Regions from separate parts of the Streptomyces sp. A2-16 genome, predicted to be linked through region 4. Evidence: riboswitches for the same ligand, from Rfam matches in the RefSeq annotation. Region 4 holds a riboswitch; each other region holds the start of a gene.
The links. A riboswitch is a leader RNA that binds a small molecule or an ion and turns the genes downstream of it on or off. The one in region 4 is predicted to bind cyclic di-AMP.
Positions count from the first base shown of each region.

Region 1: another riboswitch for cyclic di-AMP. It lies ahead of IOD14_RS42540 (M23 family metallopeptidase); the one in region 4 lies ahead of IOD14_RS14550 (LysM peptidoglycan-binding domain-containing M23 family metallopeptidase).
Region 2: another riboswitch for cyclic di-AMP. It lies ahead of IOD14_RS04820 (C40 family peptidase); the one in region 4 lies ahead of IOD14_RS14550 (LysM peptidoglycan-binding domain-containing M23 family metallopeptidase).
Region 3: another riboswitch for cyclic di-AMP. It lies ahead of IOD14_RS40075 (transglycosylase family protein); the one in region 4 lies ahead of IOD14_RS14550 (LysM peptidoglycan-binding domain-containing M23 family metallopeptidase).

Region 1 covers NZ_CP063808.1:9,480,123-9,483,322, reverse strand. Annotated here, with positions in the region: gene IOD14_RS42545 (PP2C family protein-serine/threonine phosphatase) at 52-1,137, shown strand; cyclic di-AMP (ydaO/yuaA leader) riboswitch at 1,362-1,519, shown strand; gene IOD14_RS42540 (M23 family metallopeptidase) at 1,531-2,556, shown strand; gene IOD14_RS42535 (aldo/keto reductase) at 2,723-3,200, shown strand, end outside.
Region 2 covers NZ_CP063808.1:1,008,271-1,011,470, forward strand. Annotated here, with positions in the region: gene IOD14_RS04820 (C40 family peptidase) at 180-1,322, opposite strand; cyclic di-AMP (ydaO/yuaA leader) riboswitch at 1,331-1,500, opposite strand; gene pcrA (DNA helicase PcrA) at 1,801-3,200, shown strand, end outside.
Region 3 covers NZ_CP063808.1:8,944,211-8,947,410, forward strand. Annotated here, with positions in the region: gene eno (phosphopyruvate hydratase) at 1-271, opposite strand, end outside; gene IOD14_RS40075 (transglycosylase family protein) at 568-1,251, opposite strand; cyclic di-AMP (ydaO/yuaA leader) riboswitch at 1,255-1,463, opposite strand; gene IOD14_RS40080 (transglycosylase family protein) at 1,623-2,633, opposite strand; gene IOD14_RS40085 (cytochrome P450) at 2,825-3,200, opposite strand, start outside.
Region 4 covers NZ_CP063808.1:3,231,804-3,235,003, forward strand. Annotated here, with positions in the region: gene IOD14_RS14545 (alpha-galactosidase) at 1-1,400, shown strand, start outside; cyclic di-AMP (ydaO/yuaA leader) riboswitch at 1,708-1,866, shown strand; gene IOD14_RS14550 (LysM peptidoglycan-binding domain-containing M23 family metallopeptidase) at 1,871-2,815, shown strand; gene IOD14_RS14555 (DUF6250 domain-containing protein) at 3,052-3,200, shown strand, end outside.

The sequences.
Region 1 (3,200 bases), 6.2 Mb from region 4:
GACCGGAGCACCCGGCTCGCCCGCGGACCGCAACCGGGCGAACCTGGACGTGTGGAGCAGGAGGGGCGGATCTCGCACGCGCGCAGCTTCGTCCGCGTGCTCCCGATGCTGCTGCTCGTCGCCGGGGCGTTCTACGACTACCTGACCCCGACCCAGTTCTCCGCGGCGCCCCTGTTCACCGCCACCCCCCTGGTCGCGGCCCCGCTCTACTCGCGGCGCGGCACCGTCCTCACCGGCGTCGCCACCGTCCTCGTCGTCCTCGCGGTCCACCTGCAGCTCGGCATCGTCCTCGAAGCCGACGCCGTCACCGAGACGGTGACCGTGATCACGGTCGCCGTCCTCGCGGTCCTCATCAATCTCCTCGTCCGCCGCAGCAGCGAACAGCTCGCCTCCCAGCGCGAGATCGCCGAGGCCGCCCAGCGCGCGGTGCTGCCCGGTCCCCCGGGACGGATCGGCGGGTTCGACATCGCCGTGCGCTACGAGGCGGCCCAGGAGGACGCGTTCATCGGCGGCGACCTGTACGCCGTGCAGGACAGCCCGCACGGGGTACGGCTGATCGTCGGGGACGTGCGCGGCAAGGGGATGGGGGCGGTGGCGGCCGTCGTGATCGTCATCGGGGCGTTCCGGGAGGCCGCCGAGCAGGAGACCACCCTGGAGGCCGTCGCGCAGCGCCTGGAGCGGGCGCTGGAGCGGGAGGCGGCGCGGCGGGACAGCGTCGACATCCTCGAGGGGTTCGCGACGGTCGTCCTCGCCGAACTCCCGCACGGCGACGGGATCGTACGGATCGTCAACCGCGGCCACCCGCCTCCCCTGCTGCTGCACGGCGACGGCACGGTGGACGAACTGCCCGCCTGCAGCCCCGCGCTGCCGCTCGGCATGGGCGACCTCGGTACCTGGCCCGACCTGGCGGAGGAGCACCGCTTCCCGGGCGGGGCCACGCTGCTGCTGTACACCGACGGACTGTCCGAGGCGCGGGACGGGCGCGGGCGGTTCTACGACCCCGAGGCGCGGCTGACCGGCCGGGCCGTCCCGGAGCCGGGCGCACTGCTCGCCGCCCTCGCGGGCGAGGCGCGCCGGCATTCCGGGGGCTTCCTCACCGACGACATGGTCCTGCTCGCCCTGAGAAGGCCTGTGTGACGCGGGGTGATCGGACGACCGCCCTCCGCATAGCGTCTGACGTGCCGTCAAGGTCCGTGGGTTACCCGAGGTCAGGCCAACTCGCCCGTTTTTAGCCGTTCATGGGCCGTAAGTCCTGCGGGATTTCGTTAATGATCAAGCGGAACAGCTTGGAATCGGCCCCCCGGGTCTATTAACGTTCGATAACGCAGCGCGGTCGTCCCAGCCGTCACAAGAGACGGCTCCGTGCTCACGCGCCGAATTCCGCAAGGGAACCGGGGAACCACCAACTTGGGGTGAATCGCTCGTACTCCGCCGTGGCAGCACGGCGGGTATACGCGCGTAGGAGACCTTCCTGCTCCGAACCCGTCAGCTAACCCGGTAGGCGAGAAGGAAGGAAAGGAGCGCGCCCACGTGGCGTCCAACCCGCCTGCCCCCGAGGCCCCGTCCGTACCACGCAGCACTCTCGTGTACGGCGGCTACCGCGCCGACGACGAGGCCCCGCTCGGCGAGTGGAACCCGACCGCGGACTCCCTGGCCCCGGTACGAGGCCGGCACCGCGTCGCCAAGCAGCGCGGCGGAGGATTCGCCCGCAGCTCCACCGTTCTCGGCGTCGGTGTCATAGCCGCCGTCAGCGCCGGCGGTATGGCCAGCGCCAACACCGGCAAGCCGCCGGTCTCCATCTCGATGCCCGACCTGCCGAACGTCGGCTCGCTCATCTCGGACGACGCCGACTCGGCCGCGGACGACACGAGCGCCTTCAGCAGTGTCGGCGCCACCACCGCGGACACCGCGCAGGGCGCCTCGGACGCCGGTGAGGCGCTGCGTTCGCGCATCCTGGCCCAGGCCGAGCAGCAGCAGGACCAGATCGACACCAAGGCCGCCCAGGCCGTCGCGGCCGCCGCCGAGAAGGAGGCCGACGCGGCCGCCGCCAAGGCGGAGAAGGAGGCCCAGGAGCAGGCCGCCGCCGCGAAGAAGAAGGCGGAGGAGGCGGCCGCGAAGGTGGCCGAGGCCGCGCGCCTGGCCGAGCTCGCCAAGCAGTACACGCTGCCGACCTCGTCGTACACCATCACCTCGACCTTCGGGCAGGCCGGTTCGCTGTGGTCCTCCGGCTACCACACGGGCCTCGACTTCGCCGCCCCCACGGGCACGCTCATCAAGGCGATCCACAGCGGCACCATCACCGAGGCGGGCTGGGCCGGTTCCTACGGCTACCGCACGATCCTCACCCTCGACGACGGCACCGAGCTGTGGTTCTGCCACCAGTCCTCGATCAGCGTCAGCGTCGGCCAGAAGGTCGGCACCGGTGACGTCATCGGCCGCGTGGGCGCCACGGGCAACGTGACCGGCGCGCACCTGCACCTGGAGGTCCACCCGAACGGCGCGGCCGACGGGATCGACCCGATGGCGTGGCTGCGGGGCAAGGGGCTCAACCCCTGAGGTTCCCTCTTCCTACGGTTTCCGACGGCCCTGACGACGTCCCCCCGACGCCAGGGCCGTCGGCGTGTGTGGGGGCAGAGTTCCGGAGGGGGTGATTCCGGTTGTTTACGAGGACTTTGCGGCCGTAGCGGAAGAGCGGCGTCCCGGACGGGCGTTGACGTATGGCATGACTTCTCTGCGCAAGCTCGGCTCCTCCGACCTCGAGGTCTTCCCGCTCTCCCTCGGCGGCAACGTCTTCGGCTGGACCGCCGACGAGGCCACCTCCTTCGCCGTCCTCGACGCGTACACCGCGGCCGGCGGCAACTTCGTCGACACGGCCGACTCCTACTCGGCGTGGGTCGACGGGAACTCCGGCGGCGAGTCCGAGACCGTCATCGGCAAGTGGCTGGCGGCCCGCGGCAACCGCGACGACGTCGTCATCGCCACGAAGGTCAGCCAGCACCCCGACTTCCCCGGCCTGACCGCCGGGAACATCAAGGCCGCCGCCGACGCCTCGCTGCAGCGTCTGGGCACCGACCACATCGACCTCTACTACACGCACTTCGACAAGACCGAGGTGCCGGTCGAGGAGATCATCGGCGCGCTGGACGAGCTGGTGAAGGCGGGCAAGGTGCGGGCGATCGGCGCCTCCAACATCTCCGCCG
Region 2 (3,200 bases), 2.2 Mb from region 4:
ACGAAAGGGTCCTGCCTGCGCGGACGAAGGGGTCCTGCCCGCGCGGACGAAAGGGTCCTGCCTGCGCGGACGAAAGGGTCCTGCCCGCGCGGGCGAAGGGGCCTGTCGGCTCGGGCGAGAGGGTTCTGTCCGCGCGGACGAAAGGATCCTGCCCGCGCGGGCCGCCGACGAGCGGTGGCTCAGGCCGGGCGCACCACGCTGTGGATCCCCGACTCGCCGTCGTAGTAGATCGACTCCTCGCGGACGTACGCGCCCGGCTTCGGGGCGTGGATCATCATGCCGTTGCCGATGTAGAGGCCGACATGACTGATGTCGTCGTAGAAGAAGACCAGGTCACCGGGCTGGGCGTCGGCCAGGGAGACCGTGGTGCCGGCGTTGACCTGGTCGTAGGTGACGCGCGGGAGGTCGACTCCGGCGGCCTTCCAGGCGGCCTGGGTGAGCCCCGAGCAGTCGTAGGAGTCGGGGCCGGTGGCGCCCCAGACGTACGGCTTGCCGATCTGCGCGCGGGCGAAGGCGAGGGCCTTGGCGGCCTTGGTGGCGTACGAGGAGTCGGGCGCCGTCGACGTGCTCGAACCGGTGGAAGCCGGCGCGCTCTCCTGTTGGGCCGCCTTCTCCGCGGCCGCCTGCTGCTGCGCCAGCTCCGCCGCCCTGCGGGCCGCCTCCTCCTGCTTCCGCTTCTCGATCGCCGCGAGACGCGCCTTCTCCTGGGCCGTCAGCTCCGACAGCAGGTCACGCGCGTCGGCGAGCTTCTTCTGGACGGTCGCCTTGGCGGTCTTCAGGTCGCTCTGCGTCTCGCTGAGCGTCTGAAGGCTCTGGGAGGCCTCCTGGCGCTTCTTCATCGTCGCGGACTGCTCGGAGACGTAGTCGTCGACCGCGCCCTTCTGGCGGCTCGTCAGACGGCCCATCAGCTGCGCCTGGTCGAAGTAGTCCTGCGGGGTGTCGGCGAGCAGGAAGGTCGCGGTGTCGGGCGCGGCGGCGCCGGTGCGGTACTGGGCCGCGGCGAAGGAACCGAGTTCCTCGCGCGCCTCGTTGAGCTTCTGGGTGCGCTGGGCGACGTCGTCGAGGAGGGTGTCGACCTGCTTGCGCTGCTTGGTCGTCTTCTCCTTGGCGGCGTTGTAGCTGTCGGTCGCCGACTCGGCCTGGCGGTAGAGGTCGTCGACCTTCTTCTCGACCTCTTCGAGGCTGGGCCTGTCGTCGGCCGGCGCTGCGTTCGCCGACTGGGACAGCAGGGCCACGGAGGTGAGGGCGGCCGTTGCGAGGGCCGGGGTCCGTATGCCTGCCACGCGCGTACCGACGGGACGCGACTTGCGGTGCGACGCCAAGGGAGGCGACTCCTTCCCATGCTCCGCCTACCGAGTTAGCTGTCGGGTTCGGGCGAAGTGCTTCGGAAGGTTTGCCCTACGGCGCTCCCCTGCGCGGGAGTGGGCCGATTCACCCCAAGTTCGGTGGGTCCCCGGCTCCGGGCGCGCGGCGGCGCTGCGGACTCGGCGGAGGCAGTACGGCCCGGCGAGGTTCGCCGGAAGGGGTCGTACGGCCTGCCCGGAACGGTAGCCAACTGGTGTGGCCTCTGTGAAGGTTGATGTTCGATATGCCCGATACATTTTCGTGACCTAACTCCCAGGCGCCGCTCCATGTGTTCGATTCGTAATGATTTGTTTTCCTGGGCTCATTTCGTCTGGTTGACGATATCTGCCCGCTTTCCGGGGTCGGCTTCCGGCCAGCCGCGGTCGGACGGTGATTCGGGCGATGTTCTCGGGGCGGCGGCGGGCTGTCAGTGGGGAGCCCTAGACTCGGAGAGCGATGAGCAGCCTCTTTGACGACAGCTTCCTGGCGGACCTCCAGGCCCCTCGCGGGCATGCGGAGGAACCCCCGCCGCCGCCCGAGGACGAGCACGTACCGGAGCAGGTTCCGGACGATCTGTTCGGTGGGAAGTTCGACGTGCCCCCGGACCGGGACGCCTACTACCGCGACGGCGCCCCGCGCCCGGTCGTGGACCCGGCCGCCCTCCTGGAGGGGCTGAACGAGAACCAGCGCGCGGCCGTCGTGCACTCCGGTACCCCGCTGCTCATCGTGGCCGGCGCCGGCTCCGGCAAGACCCGGGTGCTCACCCACCGCATCGCCCACCTCCTCGGCGAGCGCCATGTCCACCCGGGCCAGATCCTCGCGATCACCTTCACCAACAAGGCCGCGGGCGAGATGAAGGAGCGCGTCGAGCAGCTCGTCGGCCCGCGCGCGAACGCGATGTGGGTGATGACCTTCCACAGCGCCTGCGTGCGGATCCTGCGCAGGGAGTCGAAGAAGCTCGGGTTCACCTCCTCTTTCTCGATCTACGACGCCGCCGACTCCAAGCGCCTCATGGCCCTGGTCTGCCGCGACCTGGACCTCGACCCCAAGCGGTACCCGCCGAAGTCCTTCAGCGCCAAGATCAGCAACCTGAAGAACGAGCTGATCGACGAGGAGGACTTCGCCGCCCAGGCCACCGACGGCTTCGAGAAGACCCTCGCCCAGGCGTACGCCATGTACCAGTCGCGGCTGCGCGAGGCCAACGCCCTCGACTTCGACGACCTGATCATGACGACGGTCAACCTGCTGCGGGCGTTCCCCGATGTCGCCGAGCACTACCGGCGCCGCTTCCGGCATGTCCTGGTCGACGAGTACCAGGACACCAACCACGCCCAGTACGCGCTGGTCAGGGAGCTGGTCGGGACCTCCGAGCACCCGGTGGACGTACCCCCGAGCGAGCATGACCTGCCGCCCGCCGAGCTCTGTGTCGTCGGTGACGCCGACCAGTCGATCTACGCCTTCCGCGGCGCGACCATCCGCAACATCCTCCAGTTCGAGGAGGACTACCCGGACGCGACGACGATCCTCCTGGAGCAGAACTACCGCTCCACCCAGACGATCCTCACCGCCGCCAACGCCGTCATCGAGCGCAATGAGTCCCGCCGCCCCAAGAACCTGTGGACCAACGCGGGCGCGGGCGCGCGCATCACCGGCTATGTCGCCGACACCGAGCACGACGAGGCGCAGTTCGTCGCCGACGAGATAGACCGTCTCACCGACGCGGGCGACGCGAAGGCTGGCGATGTCGCCGTCTTCTACCGCACCAACGCGCAGTCCCGAGTCTTCGAAGAGGTCTTCATCCGCGTCGGCCTGCCCTACAAGGTCGTCGGCGGCGTCCGCTTCTACGAGCGCAAGGA
Region 3 (3,200 bases), 5.7 Mb from region 4:
GGCGCTGCTCGGTGGCGTCGTAGCCGACGAGCTCCGGGCCGATCTGCTCGATGACCGCGAGGACGGCCTTCTCGACGCCCTTGCCCTGGTAGCGGTTCGGGTCACCGTCGCGCAGCTCGATGGCCTCGAAGGCGCCCGTGGAGGCGCCGGACGGGACGGCGGCACGACCCGTGCTGCCGTCGTCGAGGCCGACCTCGACCTCGACGGTGGGGTTCCCTCGCGAGTCGAGGATTTCCCGGGCTACGACGACGTCGATGGACGGCACGAGCATCTCCTTCTTGGGATGTGACACGGTCCGCCGGGACCGCGGTGGGTTCTGCGAGACCGAGCCTAACCGGCTCCGGGGGATCGGCCACCGTGTGGACCGCCCCGTGGACAGAACCGAGAGTAAATTGTTTCTGAACTGAACAAAGACGTCCCGGCAAGCGCGCACAAAAAACCCCGCCCCGGTGCGTACGGGGGAACACGCACCGGAGCGGGGAGCCCGTGGGGACGGGGGGGGGAACCCTCACGAGGTCCTTCAGTATGAGGACCACGGATGTGAGGGCGCTGTGGTTCAGCTGAGCGTCACTTCAGGTGCAGCTGCTGGCCCGGGTAGATGAAGTCGGCGTCGGCGATGATGTCCTTGTTCAGCTTGAACAGCTTCTGCCAGCCGCCCTTGACCTTGTGCTTCTCGGCGATCGAGCTGAGGGTGTCGCCCTTGACGACCTTGTACTCGCCGTCGCCCTTCTTGACCTTCTTGCCGGTCGGGGTGGTGACGGTCTTCTTGGCCGCCGGGCGGTCGGTCGAACGGGAGGCGCTCTGCTCCTCGGTCGAACGGCTGCTCGTGTTCGAGGAGCCGGAGTTCGAGGAGGACGAGCTGCTGCCGCCGTTGTAGGTGGCGCTGGACAGGCCCGTGCCGCAGACCGGCCAGGCACCCTTGCCCTGGGAGGCGAGGACCTTCTCGGCGACGGAGATCTGCTGCGACTTGCTGGCCTGGTTGGCCTGCGCGGCGTACTGGGTGCCGCCGTACGCGGCCCAGGTGGAGGCGGAGAACTGCAGGCCGCCGTAGTAGCCGTTGCCGGTGTTGATGGACCAGTTGCCGCCGGACTCGCACTGGGCGACGGCGTCCCACTCGGAGGCGGTGGCGGCGGAGGCACTGCCGGCCGCCATCAGCGGGGCGGCGATGGCGACACCGGTGACACCGGCGAGCGCGGCGGCACGGGTGGCCTTGGACGGACGACGGTGCTTGCCCTTACCGGAAAACAGCATGGTGGATCCCCTCACCGACGCCTGCGAGGTGAGCTGTCGGGTTCGGGCCGGTTGAGTTGCCCGGTCACGCGAGCTGCGTGACTTCACCCCAAGCCGGTCCAGCGTGAACTGCTGGGTCCGGCACTTACCTTGGGTCCCCCGCTCCTGCCTACGGCGCATGACGCGACGACTGTTCCCGTACGGCCGCTGGCAGGATTCGGCGTTGCGACAGACGGGGCTCGGGTTGCCGAGCGGTGACGACCGTAGACACGCGCTCGGCGGAATTTCAAAGACGATCAGGGCTTCTGAGACTCATCCCACACTTTCACCAAAGTGGACATTCGGTGCGAAGTGTGACGTGAACTCGCGCTGTTTTTCAGGCCTTTTCGGCCCTATTCAGCCCCTGTGTCGAGCGTCTGACCGGCGACGATGTTGCTCGGGTCGGCCCCGATGCGGTCCTTGTTCTCGGCGTAGAGGGCACGCCATCCGCCGTCGAGACCAAGGGAGTCGGCGATGGAGACCAGCGAGTCGCCCTCCTGGACCGTGTAGGTGCGGGCGGCATGACGGCCGCCAACCGAGGACGGGGCCGCGCTCTTCGTCACGGCCTCCTCGGCACTGTCGCCGCGGTGCTTGCCGGAGCCGAGGGCGCCGACGTCCACGAGAGCCGAAGAACTGCCCTCCTGCCACGACTTGTCCGCTTCATCCTCATCCGCGCTCACCACGGGCGAGCTGTCGGAGGACTGCGCCTCCCCCGTGGCGGAACCCTCGGATCCCGAAGAGTTCTTTTTGTCCGAGCTGTCGGAACTGTCCTTGCCGCTGGAGGGAGTGGCCGACGGCGAAGGCGTCGCGGACGAGCCGTCCAGCGCGTCGAGCAGTCCGGAAGAATCCTCGGAGCCCGACGAGTTGGATGAACCGGAGGATCCGGAAGAACCCGACGAACTAGAGGAACCGGATGATTCAGACGATCCGGACGCCGAGGCCGAGGGCGTCCCGCTGCCCACGCCCGTGTCCACGTCGGCCGAGCTCGAGTCCTTGCTGAGGCCGTTGAGCAGACCGCAGGTCGGCCACGCGGCGATGCCCTGGTCCGCGAGGAGCTTCTCGGCCACGGCTATCTGCTGGTTGCGGCTGGCCAGGTCGGCGGTCTTGGCGTACTCGAGGCCGCCGTACTTCTCCCAGTTCTCCTGGGACATCTGGAGGCCGCCGTAGTAGCCGTTGCCGTCGTTCGCGCTCCAGGAGCCGCCGCTCTCGCACTCCGCGACCCGGTCCCACGTGGTGCCGGTGGCGGCGCTCGCCCCGGTCGCCCCGAGCAGTGGGATCGCGATGGCGGATCCCGTCACACCGGCCGCAACGAGGAGAGCCGGAGCCTGACGGGGGCGACGGTGACGACCGTTCCCGGAGAGCATGGGGGGACCTTTCCCGAGAGAGCAGGGACCAGCGCGGCAGGTGGTACAGGCACCGCGCTGGTCCGTGAACGTATAGGGATTCGATCACTTGTCACAAGTTAATGCCGCGTAGATCACGTGAAGATCACAGACTTGAGGGCACGTCATGTTTAGGCGGCCCCCCTCGGGGATACGCCGGACCCCTCGGTCCATTACCGGACGGGCGTGAACTCCACGGGCAAAGTACGCAGTCCACGCATGATGAGCCCACCACGCCAGCGCAAATCAGCCGAATCCACCGCGAGTTGAAGGTCCGGGAGCCGGGTGAGGAGGGTGGCGAGCGCGGTCTGGCCCTCCAGACGGGCGAGCGGGGCACCGAGGCAGTAGTGGATGCCGTGGCCGTAACCGAGGTGCTGATTGTCACGGCGGGACAGATCGAGCACATCGGGGTCGGCGAACCGCTCCGGATCCCGGTCCGCGGCGGCGAGCACGACGAGCACCGGGTCGCCGACGGCGATGTCCTGTCCGCCGATGCGGAGGGGTTCGGTGGCGAACCGCCAGGTGGCCAGCTCGACGGGGCCGTCGTAC
Region 4 (3,200 bases):
GGCGGATCTCCGTGGCGCAACTGCCCGACGCGCGCGTGCAGATCACCGGCGGCGTCGGATACGACGAATCGGGTCTGCTCCGGCTGGCGGCCGGGGAGTCCTTCACGACCCCCGTCTTCGCCGGTCTCTGGAGCGACGGCGGCTTCGGCGGTGCGAGCCGCGCCTGGCACGCCTACCAGCGGGCGCATGTCATCCCGGACGCCGAGCAGGACCGTCCCGTGCTGTTCAACTCCTGGGAGGCCACGAACTTCGACATCTCCGAGGAGCAGCAGGGCACCCTGGCCCGGCGGGCCGCGGCGATGGGCGTGGAGCTGTTCGTGGTCGACGACGGCTGGTTCGGTGCCCGCACCAGTGACCGGGCCGGGCTCGGCGACTGGGCGCCCAACCCCGACCGCTTCCCCTCCGGCCTCAAGCCGCTCGGCGACTACGTGCACGCGCTGGGTATGGAGTTCGGCATCTGGGTCGAACCGGAGATGATCAACCCGGACAGCGAGCTGTACCGCGCCCACCCGGACTGGGTGCAGTACCAAACAGGACGAAAGCGGACGGAGTTCCGCAATCAGCTCGTGCTGAACCTCGCGCGCGAGGATGTCCAGGAGTACCTGTGGGAGCAGCTCGACGCCCTGCTCTCCTCGGCCCCGATCGACTATGTGAAGTGGGACTTCAACCGCTGCTTCACGGACGCGGGCTGGCCCGGCGAGTCCTACCCGCAGCGCCTGTGGGTCGACCATGTGCGCGGCTTCTACGCCCTCCTGGACCGGTTGCGGGCGGCGCACCCCGGTGTGGCCTTCGAGTCCTGCTCGGGAGGTGGCGGCCGGATCGACCTGGGGGTGCTCAGCCGTACCGACCAGGTGTGGACCTCCGACAACACCGACCCGCTCGACCGACTCGCGATTCAGCACGGTTTCAGCCAGATCCACCCCGCGCGCGTGATGGCCGCCTGGGTCACCGACAGCCCCAACACCCAGCTCAACGGCCGGGTCAGCTCGCTGCGGTTCCGGTTCGTGAGCGCGATGGCCGGAGTGCTGGGAGTCGGCGGCGACCTCGCGGAGTGGACCGAGGAGGAGCTCGCCGAAGCCGGGCGGTGGGTGGCTCTCTACAAGGAGATCCGACCCCTGGTGCAGCGCGGCGAGCTCTACCGGCTGCGGCCGCCGCGGGGTGGGCTCAGTGCGGTGCAGTACGTCCTCGGGGACGAGACCGTCGTCCTCGCCTGGCTTCAGGCGCAGAAGTACGGCGAGCCCGTGCCGTCCCTGCGGCTGCGCGGACTCGACCCGACAGCGTCGTACGAATGCCTCGAAACGGGCGAAGTGCACCGAGGGGCCGTATTGCTGCATCACGGACTTCGCACCGGTCTGCGTGGCGACCTCGATGCGACGGTTCTCCGGCTGCGTCGCATCTAGGGCTTCTGTCCGAATTAATGGCTTCCCTCCAACTCCGCCCATGAATAGGGCTCCTGTGAATTCGTGACGTGAGGAGCGTCATATCGGTGACGGTGTGTCGCCCGTCATGTTCACGTAATTCACGTGCTTTTCAAGGGGATTCAGGTCGGATGACGGGTGCCCGATTGACGCAGGGTGACCGGTAATTCTCATAAGGGATCAACAGGAAGGCATGCACAGGGAACCTCTCACTTGTCCCTTTGCGTCTTGCTCGCTTACGTTCGCCACCGATCCGGTCGGACGCCCAATCCTGCCGCCGAACGGATTCCGCACACACTCACCCGTCCACGGCAGGAGCGGGGGACCCACAGGCAGTACCGCCTGTTCCGGTCTCCGGAACAGGCTTGGGGTTTAGCCGCGTCTCGGCGCGGCCGGGCATCTCCAGCTCGCACCCGACAGCTCACCTCGCAGGCGCCGGAGAGGAATTCGCCATGCCCGCGAAGGGTAAGCACCGCCGTCCGAAGTCCCAGCGCTTCACCCGCTCGATCGCCGTCGCCGGAACCGGGGGCGCCGCGCTCGCCCTCCCGCTCATGGGAGCCACCGGCGCTCACGCCGCCACTTCCCAGTCGGTGTCGGAAAAGGCCGTCCAGTCGCTTCCGGTCACGCAGAAGTCCGCGGAAAAGGCGGCCGCCAAGAAGAGCGCCGCCAAAACCTCGACCGTGCGCACCTATTCGGTGCGCGTCGGTGACTATCTCTCGAAGATCGCGGACGAGCAGAATGTCAGCGGTGGCTGGAAGAAGCTCTATGCCGACAACCGGGAGGCCGTCGGCGACGATCCGTCGCTGATCCACCCGGGTCTGAAGCTCTCGATCGGCAAGAAGGCCGCGGCGAGCACGACGAAGAGCGGCTCCTCCTCGTCGTCCTCCGCGAAGTCCTCCGCCAAGGCGAAGAAGGCGCAGAAGGCCGAGTCGAAGTCGTCCTCGAAGTCGACGGCCGTCACGCAGAGCGCCGACACCACCAGCTCCAGCGGCTACACCCTCCCGGTCAGCGGCGCCACCGTCGGCACCGGCTACCGCGTGACGGGCAGCATGTGGTCCAGCGGCTACCACACCGGCGTCGACTTCGTCGTCCCGACCGGCACCTCGCTCAAGGCCGTGGCCGCGGGCACGGTCGTCTCCGCGGGCTGGGGCGGTGCCTACGGCAACCAGGTCGTCATCAAGCTGAACGACGGCTATTACGCGCAGTACGCGCATCTGTCCCAGCTCTCCGTCTCGGCCGGCCAGACCGTGAGCGAGGGCCAGCAGATCGGACTCTCCGGCGCGACCGGCAATGTGACCGGCCCGCACCTGCACTTCGAGATCCGCACCACGCCGGACTACGGCTCCGACGTGGACCCGGTCTCCTACCTCCGCTCCAAGGGCGTGGCCGTCGGCTGACGACGCCCCCTGTGCCACCGAAGGCCGGACCCCGATCCCCGGGTCCGGCCTTCGGTGTTCTCCGCGCGAGAGACGGTGCGGCCGTATCCGACCGCGTCTTCATGGTCACTTCGTTGCGTTCTCGTGGCAGGCGTCCGTGAGTGTCGACAGGTGGGGGAGGGGCCGGGCACAGTGAACTCCCTTGCTGTGCAAGCGCTTTCTACGGGTCAGCTCCTTTACGGAAGGAACCGTCCGCCATGACGACCACGCGCAGAGCCTTCGGAGCCCTCGCCGCCGGAGCGGCTCTGGCCGCCCTCGCCCCCGCGGGCACCGCGAGCGCCTCGCCCCGCCACCGGCGCCTCATCGCACACGACGAGTTCCGCCACGGCCTGCGGTGCTGGGCCGT